2 regions of the Hydrogenophaga aquatica genome follow, and region 1 is predicted to be linked to the other one. Evidence: predicted binding sites of a transcription regulator. Region 1 holds the regulator's gene; the other holds the start of a gene.
The links. The regulator FliA, encoded in region 1, starts transcription of late flagellar genes. The targets are predictions, from matches to a motif close to CTAAAGTTTNNNNNNNNNNNGCCGNTA.
Positions count from the first base shown of each region.

Region 2: ACYVHH_RS06295 (flagellin N-terminal helical domain-containing protein) is a predicted target of FliA. The motif match lies at 2,654-2,680, and genes of this name have one in related genera.

Region 1 is NZ_BAAGVK010000002.1:292,663-298,353, forward strand. It holds gene ACYVHH_RS02505 (flagellar hook assembly protein FlgD) at 1-308, opposite strand, end outside; gene flgC (flagellar basal body rod protein FlgC) at 325-732, opposite strand; gene flgB (flagellar basal body rod protein FlgB) at 753-1,184, opposite strand; gene flgA (flagellar basal body P-ring formation chaperone FlgA) at 1,344-2,120, shown strand; gene flgM (flagellar biosynthesis anti-sigma factor FlgM) at 2,259-2,579, shown strand; gene ACYVHH_RS02530 (hypothetical protein) at 2,605-3,009, shown strand; gene ACYVHH_RS02535 (RNA polymerase sigma factor FliA) at 3,016-3,735, opposite strand; gene ACYVHH_RS02540 (hypothetical protein) at 3,710-4,432, opposite strand; gene flhF (flagellar biosynthesis protein FlhF) at 4,425-5,691, opposite strand, start outside.
Region 2 is NZ_BAAGVK010000008.1:57,375-63,065, forward strand. It holds gene ACYVHH_RS06280 (slipin family protein) at 1-563, opposite strand, end outside; gene ACYVHH_RS06285 (NfeD family protein) at 601-2,001, opposite strand; gene nudB (dihydroneopterin triphosphate diphosphatase) at 2,091-2,546, opposite strand; gene ACYVHH_RS06295 (flagellin N-terminal helical domain-containing protein) at 2,778-3,620, shown strand; gene fliD (flagellar filament capping protein FliD) at 3,756-5,192, shown strand; gene ACYVHH_RS06305 (flagellin N-terminal helical domain-containing protein) at 5,338-5,691, shown strand, end outside.

The sequences.
Region 1 (5,691 bases):
CCCTGGGTGATGACCTGGCGGCCGACCAGAGTGGCCCCCTGAATGCTTTGCACCGCCGTGAACTGCTCAGCCAAGCTCTTGAGCGTCTGGTTCACCTGCTGCAGCCCTGTCACCGTGTTGATCTGAGCCATCTGCGTGGTCATCTGGGCGTTGTCCAGGGGATTGAGCGGGTCCTGGTTGCTCAGCTGCGCGACGAACAGCTTCAAAAAGCGGTCCTGCGCCACCTTAGGATCTGTCGAATCGGCCTGGCTGCCACCCTTGAGGTTGTAGGCGTCGATCTCACTGCTGCTCAGCGGCGTCATAAACATGTGAAGCTCCTGTTGGTCACTGGCCCATCTGCAGCGTCTTGAGCAGCAGGGATTTGGCGGTGTTCATCACCTCCACGTTGTTCTGGTAAGAGCGCGATGCCGAGATCATGTTGACCATCTCTTCCACCGGATTGACGTTGGAGTGCGTGACATAGCCCTCGGCATCCGCGTTCGGATGCTGCGGGTTGAACACGCGCCGGTTGGGCACTTCGCTCTCCACGATGTTCTGCACCTTCACGCCCGCAGAAGCGGCGTTGTTGGCCATCGGGACTGTCTGGAACACCACCTGGCGCGCGCGGTAGGCCTGGCCATCCGGCCCGGCCACGGCGTCGGCGTTGGCCAGGTTGCTGGCCACCGTGTTGAGCCGCTGTGCCTGGGCGCTGATAGCGCTGCCCGACACCCCGAAGATCGTGAACATGGACATGGTGTGCCTCCTGTTTCGTCTCACTGACCCTGGATCGCGTTGAGCATCGTTTTCACGTGCCCATTGATGAAGCGCAGGGTGGATTCGTAATGAATGGCGTTGTCGGTGAAGTTGGCACGCTGCTGGTCCATGTCCACGCTGTTGCCATCCAGTGACGGCTGCGTCTGCACTGTGTAGGCCATGCGCACACGGTCAACCGAGCCTTCGGAGCCCAGCGCCGTGCGCAGGTGACGTTTGTCGCTGCCGGCCAGCATGTTGGCGCCACCGGCTTTCATGCCTGCCTGCCCGGAACCTGCTGCGTCCTGCAGCGCGGCCTGGAAATTGAAATCCCTGGCCACGTAACCCGGCGTGTCGGCGTTGGCGATGTTGCTCGCAATCACCTGCTGGCGGTGCGCGCGCAACTGCAGCGACTGGGAGAAGAACTCCATTCGACTGGTCAATTGCTGGAACATGCTCACCTCACTGGACTGGACCGGAAACTCACCGGCGTGCTGGAATTGTCAAAAACTTGAGCCCTGGCAATCCTTGGATAAGACGGGCAAAGCCGACGCATTTCCCCGTCTGACCGGCCGTGGTGAACGCTAAAGTTCTGCTCCAGGATGACGACGGCCATGCAAACACCCACCCCGCATCAAGGCGAACACCCCCGTGCCCTGCCAAGGCAGCGCGGTGTGTGGGCGAAAGTCTGCATGCTGCTGGCGGCGGCTGTGCCTGGCGTGGCACTGGCCTCGGGCCCCGCACTCACGCCCTGGGAACGGCAGGCCCAGACCTGGATAGACCAGCAGCTCTCAGGCACGCAGCAAGCCGGTGGCGAATCCGCTGGCGCCGTGCTGCGGCCAGAGGTGAAGGTCGGAGAACTCGACAAGCGCCTGAAGCTCACCCCCTGCCCCACGGTCGAACCCTACCTGCCCCAAGGCACCCGTTTGTGGGGAAGGTCGCGCATCGGCCTGCGTTGCCTGGACGGCCCGACCCGCTGGAACGTGTTCCTGCCCGTCACCGTCAAGGCCTGGGGCCCTGCCTGGGTGATCAAGCAACCCGTGGCGCCAGGCGCCACGTTGAGCGAAACCGACGCCGAATTGACAGAAATAGACTGGGCGGAAAGCATTGCCCCCGTGCTCGCGCTTCCCCAGGACTGGGTGGGCACGCAGACCACACGCGCCCTCATGCCAGGGCAGGTGCTGCGCAAGGGCATGGTGCGCACGCCCCAAGTGTTCGAAGCAGGCACCCAGGTCCGCGTCACGGTCCGTGGCCCGGGGTTCCAGCTGGCAGCCAACGGCGAAGCGCTGGCGCACGGCTATGTCGGACAGACCGTGCGGGTACGCATGCCCAGCCGGCGGATACTGACGGGCACCGTGCGCGATGCGGAAACGGTCGAGATCAGCCTCTGACGACCACCTGTGGACTCCAGGCAACGGCCGGGAGCCCACAAAACACCCCTTTTTTTTAAAAAAGGGGTAAAGTCCCGACTTGTCTGGTCGATAAACCTCTCGAACAGCCCCGCACAGCTGCAGGGCATGGAGAGTGCCATGAAAGTCAACAACCTGTCAGAAAAGCCAGTTGGCGCCACCCCCGTGGGAGCCGCGAAGCCCGCGGACAGGCCCGTCAACTCGCAAAACACCCCTGAAACACAAGGGGTGGGCGCCAGCGTTACCGTGAAACTGTCACCGGTCACGCAGACGATGACTAACGGCGTGGCACGTTCTGGCACAGACGTCTTCAACGCCGAGAAAGTCCAGGCCATGCGCGCCGCCATCGAAAACGGCTCCTTCTCCGTCAACGCGGAAGCCATTGCGGACAAACTGCTTTCCAACGCCCGCGAAATGCTGGGCGTGGCATCGGCCAACTGAACCTTTTCCCTCATCCCTCCAGAAGATGACCCCGGCGCCCTCCCCTTGGCCCCAATGTCTTGAAACTCTGGAAGAGTTGCTCAAAATCACAGAGGCCGCATCCGCGGCCTCTGTGGCTTCTGTTTCATCCGGAAACTTTGATGAATTTGAGGCCTGCTGTCAGAGGCTTCAGCAGGCGCTGGCCAAGGCACAGCCGTTTCTGGCCGCCAGCTTCCAGACCGAACCCGTGCCCGCCCACATCCTGGAAATGCACGGAAAACTGCAGACGGCGTTGGGCAACCTGTATGAGGGCACGATGCGCGTACAGGCCCATGCCACCCGGGCGCTGTCGGTCCTGTTCCCGCAAGACCAGTTGCGGGCGTACAGCAAGCTTGGCAGCGGCGGCTACGGCGCTCCAGGAAAACCCGGAAGCACCGTGCTCAAGGCCTGAGGCCGGTCAGTGTTCGCGCAAGCGGGCGCGCAAACGGGCGATCGACTGGCTGTGCAGCTGACAGATCCGCGACTCGGTCACCCCCAGAACAGCAGCAATCTCCTTGAGGTTCATGTCATGTTCGTAATACATGCTCATGACGTGCTGCTCACGTTCCGGCAACTTCTTGATCGCCTCCACCAAGGCCGCGCGCATGCGCTGGTCTCCCAGCAGCGACTCCGGGTTCGACTGGCTGTCGGCCGGTAGGTAGCGGTCCAGGAAGTTGTCCTCGTCATCGCCCTTGGCCGAAAGGTCTTCAAGATAGACCAGCTGGGTGCCCCGCACCCGGGCCAGCATCTCCTGGTAATCGGGCAAGGACATGTCCAGCTCCTCGGCGATCTCGGACTCCCGGGGGACGCGCTGCAGACGCTGCTCTAGCCGCTGCACGGCATGCTCGATGTCTTTCTGCATCTTGCGTGCGCCGCGGGACATCCAGTCGCCATCGCGGAGTTCGTCAAGCATGGCCCCGCGGATGCGCTGGCTCGCAAACGTCTCGAACTGCACACCCTGGGACGGCTCGTAACGGGCAAGGGCTTCCGTCAGGCCGATCATGCCGACCTGGATGAGATCGTCGACCTCCACGCTTGCCGGCAACTTGGCAATCATGTGGTGGGCAAGACGATGAACCAAAGGGCTGTACTTGCGCAACTGGGCATCACGGTCAAGCGTGCCTTTGGCGGTGTACATCTGAAGCTCCGATGGACTGATCGGCTTGTGACTGGCGGTACTCAAGGTTGTGGTCAACATGGTTTCGGGCGCGCTCGTCATCAATCATCAAAGCACTGTCCAGCACTCGCAAGAGACAAGCATCGTCTGCACGACGCAAAACCCCCGAACACTGTTCATCATACCCCAGCATCCACAGCGATGGAATCACTCCCAGGCGCTCGCGGCACGTGCTGGCAAAGGCTTCCGATATCCGCTCGCGGCGTGCCGCAGAGCCCTCTTCCGGCTGGACAAGGATCGGTTGCAGGCCTGCCGCCTGCACCAGAACCTTCACAGCGTTATACGCCCAGACGAGCGAATGCTTTTCGTCGCGCAAGGCCACCAGCGGTCTGGCCTGGCTGTCCGCCAGCAGCACCGCCAGCACCTCCAGCGGCGCATGCAGCAGAACGACGCTCCCTTGGGCAACGTCCCCCAGCCAGCGGCTCAGCACGGCTCGGTGGCCGAGCCTCACGTCCTGAGGACGCAGGCCGTGGAGGCCTTCCATCACAGTCACCGGCAATTCCTGACGGCTCAGGCCCTGCTCCAGCATCCACAGGAGTTCATGGCTGACGCCCAGCGTCGCGGCGGAGTCGCCTGCAACCACGGGAACGACTCTGGTAGGCGGCTGCAACTCCCAGGCTGCCAGGCCACGGGCCTGGTCGAAATGTGACTCAAACATGCCAGGCATCCAGTTGCACTGCGGACTGAACCGGATCGGTAAAGAAGAAGGCAAGCTCCGAGGAGCGCGGGTCGTATGCCGACTTGCCGCTGCTGGCCATGGACATGCGCACGAGCGCCTGCGCGTCAGGGCGCTGCCAGTCTTCAGGCACGCGCTGCCCCGTGCTCAAGCCACGCAACGTCACCTGGTGACGCAGCAGCGCATCGACCGCCGGTCCCAGCTTCGCCGCCTCGTCCACCTTGGACAACACAGCGCCGTACAGCTGGGTGCCCTTGTATGCCTGGAACACTTCGTCCAGGGTGTCACCGTGGCTGCCTGCATTCAGCACCAGAAGCTTCTTGATCTTCGGGGTGGCAAGCATCTCCATCATCTCCTGGATCCGCGGGTCTTTCTGCCCCAGGCCTGCCGTATCGATGATGACCATGCGCTTGTTGGCCAGCAGGTTGAGCAGGTCCTGCAGCGCGGCGCGGTCATGCGCCAGGTGCGCGACCACGCCCAGCATGCGGCCGTATGCGCGCAGCTGCTCGTAGCCCGCCACCCGGTAGGTATCCAGGGTGATCAGGCCCACGCTGTTCGCGCCATAAGCCTTGACACACTGGGCGGCCAGCTTGGCGGCAGTGGTGGTCTTGCCGACACCAGTGGAGCCGATGAGCGCAAACACGCCGCCTTCGTCACAGAGCGAGCTGGAGTCCTGGGCCGTCCTGAGGTTGCGTGCGAGCACCTCCTGCGTCCACCGGAAGGCGTCTGCGGCTCCATGCTCGGAGGGGAGGCGCTCCATCACGGCACGAGCCACGGTGGGGGAATAGCCCGCGCGGATCAGCTTGTGCATGAGGCTCGACTGGATCGGGTTCTGACGGGCGTTACCCATCCACGCCAGCGTGTTGAAGCGCTCCTCCATCATGGTGCGCAGGTTGTTGATCTCGTCGGCCAGACGCGGGTTGGCACCTGCCTCCTGTTCGGCCGGCTTGCGGGCGGCCTCGGGGGCAGCCTTGGCAGCCGCGGCAGGGCGGGAGGCAGGCTCACTGGCCTGGCCGAAGGGCAGCGTCACGTCGGCAGGGCGCGCCACCTGCGCCGCCACACGCTCGGCCTTGGCCGCACGCGCCTGGGCTGGCTGGGCATCGCCCTGCATGGCTTCGCGGCGCTTGCGCAGCATGCGCTCACGCACGTAATCCTGGAACGAAAGGGTGCTCATGGCCAGGGTCTCGGTGTCCTGTGCCACGCTGCTGGCAGGCGAAACCGGCGCAACCGCCAGCTGCCGG
Region 2 (5,691 bases), on a different contig from region 1:
GCCCGGCGCTCGCGCTCTGCCTCGGCCTGCCTGGCAATGGCGCGCACCATCGATTCATTCAGGTCGATGTGCTTGATCTCGACGTTGGTGACCTTCACCCCCCATGCGTCGGTCTGCGCGTCAAGAATCTGCTGCACGTCGAGGTTCAGGCGCTCGCGCTCGGCCAGCATTTCGTCCAGTTCGTGTTTGCCCAGGACCACGCGCAAGGTCGTTTGCGCCAGCTGGCTCGTGGCCATGAGGTAGTTCTCCACCTGGATGATGGCTTTTTCCGGGTCAATGACCCGGAAGAAAACCACCGCGTTGACCTTCACGGATACGTTGTCACGTGAAATGACGTCCTGTGGCTCCACGTCCATGGTGACCACGCGCAGATCGACGCGCACCATCTGCTGCAGACCTGGAATCACCAGGATCAGGCCAGGCCCCTTGACCTTCCAGAACCGGCCCAGCTGGAACACCACACCGCGCTGGTACTCGCGCAGCACCCGCAGCGAAGTCACCAGGAACAGCAACAGCAGTGGCACCAGCACGCCACCCAGGCCCAAATTGAATTCAAAAAACATGGCGAACCCCTCTTTCTGAAGTGTTATGCCGAGCAGTTCAACGCTCTTTCGCGTCTGTCTGGCCGTTGTCGGCACCCGTGGCTGCCACGCGACGAACGCGCAAGACCAGCCCGTCCAGACCTTCCACCTGCACCTCCTGCCCCACGGCCAGCGGCTCGTCCGCCCGAACGCGCCAGCGCTCCCCATGCACCTGGCACCAGGTGATCCCCTCTCGCACATCGGTGATCCGCCCTCTGGCGCCAATCATCTCGTCACGGCCACTGACGACACGAGCCCGCCTGGCGCGCAAGGCCATGCCGCCGCCCGCAAACACGGCAAAGCCAGCCGTCACGGCCAAACCAAAGATCAAGGGCAAGGGAACCCCCATGCCGGGCACGTCACGGTCAAACAGCAGCAAGCCGCCCGCGATGAAGGCCACCACACCCCCCACCCCCAGCACACCGAACGCTGGCGTCAACAGTTCTGCCGCAATCAAGGCAAAACCCAGCAGAATCAAGGCCAGTGCCGCGTAGTTGACGGGCAGCATCTGCAAGGCAAACATGGCCAGCAGCAGGCAGATCGCGCCAACCGTGCCCGGCACACCGAACCCTGGCGACGTGAACTCGAAAATGAGCCCGTAGATGCCAATCATCAGCAGGACAAGGGCAAAACTTGGGTTGGCGATGACCCCCAGCACGCGATGGCGCCAGTCCGGCGGCTCGGCCACAACCGGCTGCCCCTTGGTGGCAAGAACCCGCTCACCCGCAGGCAACCGCACCTTGCGGCCGTCAATTTGTGCAAGCAGGTCGTCCAGGTCAACCGCCACGACATCCACCACGCCGTCACGCAGTGCTTCTGGCGCTGTCAGGCTGACCGCCTCGCGCACCGCCAGTTCGGCCCAGTCGGCATTGCGTCCGTGCCACTGGGCCAACCCGCGAATGAACGCCGCCGCGTCGTTCACCTGCTTGCTGGCCATCACATCCGGCTCGTTTTCGCCCTTGCTGGCTCCCCCGGGCAAGCCAATGGCCACGGGCGTGGCCGCGCCCAGATTGGCCGCTGGGGCCATCGCAGCCACATGGCTGGCGTACAGGATATATGTGCCTGCGCTTGCGGCACGTGCCCCCTGAGGGCTGACGTAGGTTGCCACGGGCACCTGGGACGCGAGGAGCGCCTGCACGATCTGCCGCATTGAGGTGTCCAGACCGCCTGGCGTGTCCAGCTCCAGAACCACCAGCTCTGCCCCCTGGCTCTGCGCGCGCTCCAAGCCACGAACCACGTAATCCGCGCTCGCCGGGCCAATTGCGTCCCGGACCGTCAGCACCCGGACGGGAGCTGCATTGGCACCAGCAGCCAGCCACCAGCCCCCCGTCATCAGCAACACCAACAGCACGGCGCGCAATCGCACCCAGAGCTTGCGCGACGCGCATGCCGCCTTGTGGGTCGCCTGGCCTGCCGTCATTGTCGTCTCCTTGCCAAGGTGCATTTGCGCATCCTGACAGGTGTTTGTCCTGCAAACCTTGCCCCAGGTCAAGTCCTGGGATCAATTTATCAAGCCAAGCCCAGGCGGGGCAGCCAAAGTATTGCCTCGGCGTTCGACGGTGAATAACACTGCTGCGCCGCCTCCTGCCAGGGCAGCCAGACGAATGCGGTGTGTTCCCGAGGGCTCAGTTTCACGCCCCCCGCCTCGGCCACACACAGCCCGAACACACGCTCGGTGTTGGTGGTCACGCCCGGCGCGTAGCGGTGCAGCCACTGCGGGTAGATCTCGTAGACGTTCTCCAGGCGCCAGTCGGTCAGGCGTGCGCCTGGGGCCCGGGCGTCGATCCCGGTCTCCTCCCATACCTCCCGGCGTGCGGTCTCCTCCCAGGGCTCCGCCAGGCTGTCCTTGGAACCCGTCACGGACTGCCAGAAGCCTGGCGCATCGGCCCGTTCCAGCAACAGCACCTTCAAGGCAGGGGTGTGGATGACAACCAGGACCGACTCAGGAATCTTGAAAGCAGCCAAAAATGACACTTTACCCACCACATTTCAGTTTTTCTCAGGATGATCCGAAAATATGAACGCCGCAACACCTTCTGGGCAAACTCTTTGAAATCGAATGCTACGCGGGCCTAAAGTCCGGCGCCAGATCGCCGAAAACCACAACAACGGGCTTAAAGACAGCTTCGTTGTCAAGCCAGCATGGGGTTGGTCTTGACACCGGTTCCGCCGGTTTTCTCATGAAGGAGCTTAAAAATGGCGATGACGATCAACACCAACGTGATGTCGCTGAATGCACAACGCAACACCAGCGCCACGCAAAACTCGCTGGCGACGTCTATGCAGCGCCTGTCTTCCGGCCTGCGCGTGAACAGCGCCAAAGACGACGCAGCCGGCCTGGCCATTGCCGAGCGCATGAACACCCAGGTTCGCGGCATGACGGTAGCCATCCGCAATGCGAACGATGGTATCTCTCTGGCACAGGTGGCCGAAGGTGGCCTGAGCACCGTGGGCAACATGATGCAGCGCATGCGTGAATTGGCCGTGCAATCCATCAACTCGACCAACCTGTCTGGCGACCTGGCAGCGCTGAACGAGGAGTACACACAGTTGGCCGCAGAGATCGGTCGCACCTTGAGTTCTATCGAATTCAACGGCGCCAAGATTTTTGAACCGGCTACCGACTACACCTTCCAGGTTGGCGCAAACGCAGATCAGACGATCACTGTAGCTTCTACTGCACTTGATGTCTCTGCAACCAACGTGTCGGCAGCATATGGCGGCGGTGCAGCCTCCGGCCTCGACACAACAAACAATTCAGGCAACGCCGCCGTGCTGAGCGCACTGGATGAGGCCATCACCGCGGTGAACACCATACGCGCCACCCTGGGTGCCGTGCAGAGCCGGTTCGAAAACACCATCTCCTTCCTGCAAGGCGCGGTGGAGAACCAATCTGCCGCCCGCGGCCGCATCATGGATGCCGATTTCGCCTCTGAAACCGCCAACCTGAGCCGTTCTCAGATCCTCCAGCAAGCAGGCACGGCAATGATTGCCCAGGCCAACCAGCTGCCGCAAGGCGTGCTGGCCCTGCTGCGCTGAACGGCCTCTCACTGGCGCAAGAATGACTAACCCCGGTATTGCCGGGGTTAGTCATTGGATATTCGGCTTTTACAGATGGGCGGTCGGTGCTAGAGTGTGCCAGTCAGCAGTACAGCGTCCACACAGGAGTTCACCATGGCCATCTCGTCAACCGGCATAGGTAGCGGACTCGACGTTCAGTCCTTGGTCTCCAAGCTGCTGGAGGTTGAGAAACAGCCCCTCAAACAGCTCCAGACGCGTGGCACCACGCTTTCCAGCAAGGTCTCCTCCTGGGGAACGGTCAAGTCGCAGCTTGCTGCTCTGCAAGATGCCGCTCAGAAGCTGATGGGGCTGACCAGCTGGACCGGTCGAACCTTCAGCTCAAGCAACACCAGCGCACTGACGGGTTCCGCCACGTCCTCGGCAACGGCAGGCTCCTACAGTGTGAATGTCACCCAGCTGGCCAAGGCTCAAGCGGTACGCTCTGCCACAGGGGTGACCGCGGACAGCGCAATCGGACAGTCCGGCAGCCTGGAAATCACGCTGGGCAGCTGGTCCGGCAGCAGCTTCAGCCCAGCAGGCAGTGCGGTAACCGTCAACATCGATGCAGCCGACAACCTCGGTGCCATCGCCACCAAGATCAATGCCGGCAACGCTGGCGTGACCGCCACCGTGGTCACCGCCGACGGCAAGGACAACCTTGTCATCCGCAGCAAGGACACAGGCGCCGCTCAAGGCTTCCAGATCCGCGCCTTTGACGGCAGTGACGCCACAGGCAGCGTCATCACCACGGGAACAGGACTGGGCTCTTTGGCCTATGCAAGCAACTCTGGCGCGATGTATGGTCTGGCCACCATCCTGGCCGGGCAAGACGCATCTGCCACCATCGATGGCATCGTGGTGACCTCTGCAACCAACACCATTTCAGGGGCAGTGCCTGGGTTGACGCTCAACCTGACGGAGACCACGTCCGCCCCGGTGACGGTGACCATAGGCCAGGACACGGAAGCCACGCGCTCGGCCATTCAGGGCTTCGTCGACGCCTACAACACGCTGACCAAGACCCTGGCAAATGCCACCAGGTACGATCAAGCCTCAGGCGCTGCAGGCCCGCTGCAAGGCGATGGCACGGCGATAGGCATACTGAACACGCTCAAGCGGATGGTCGGTGCATTGGGCCCATCCGGGACGTCTTACGCCCGCATGAGTGACGTTGGGCTGGAACTCCAGCAAGACGGCACCCTTCTGGTCAACAACAAGAAACTCACCGCTGCGCTTGCCAACCCTGCAGATTTGCAAAAGTTCTTCTCTGCCACAAGTGGCGACGCAACCAGCACAGGGCTGGCCCGCCGCTTCTACGACTTCGCCTTCGGGGCGAACGCGACCAGCGGTGTGGTGACCGAACGCAACAACGCCTTGCAAAAAGCCATCAAGCGCAACAAAGACGACATCAACCGCTTCAACGACCGCCTGGAGCGAAACGAGGCGCGCCTCTACAAAATGTACACGTCACTCGACAGCAAGATGGCTTCGCTGAACTCCCTCAGCCAGTACGTGGCGCAACAGGTCACCACCTGGAACAAGTCGTCCTGACTTCCAAACGCGATATAACCACCAAAAGCCCCGTTTATCGGGGCTTTGTTTTTGTGGCGGCCAGCAACAATGCTCCTAACACCCGGCCAGATTCGAGTTCTGGCCTGAGTGGCTGAATTCAATTGAATTTTTGAAGGAGCCCATCATGGCCATGAGCATCAACACCAACATCATGTCGCTGAATGCTCAGCGCAACACGTCCGCGACCCAGGGCACCATGGCCACGACCATGCAGCGCCTGTCTTCCGGCTTGCGAGTCAACAGCTCGAAAGACGATGCAGCCGGTCTCGCGATCGCAGAGCGCATGAACACACAGATTCGCGGCATGAATGTGGCCATTCGCAATGCGAATGACGGCATCTCTCTGTCGCAGGTCGCTGAAGGCGGGTTGTCTACCTTGGGCAACATGTTCCAGCGCATGCGTGAGCTGGCGGTTCAGGCCATCAACTCCACCAACCAGTCTGGCGACATTGAAGCGCTGAACCAGGAATACACGCAG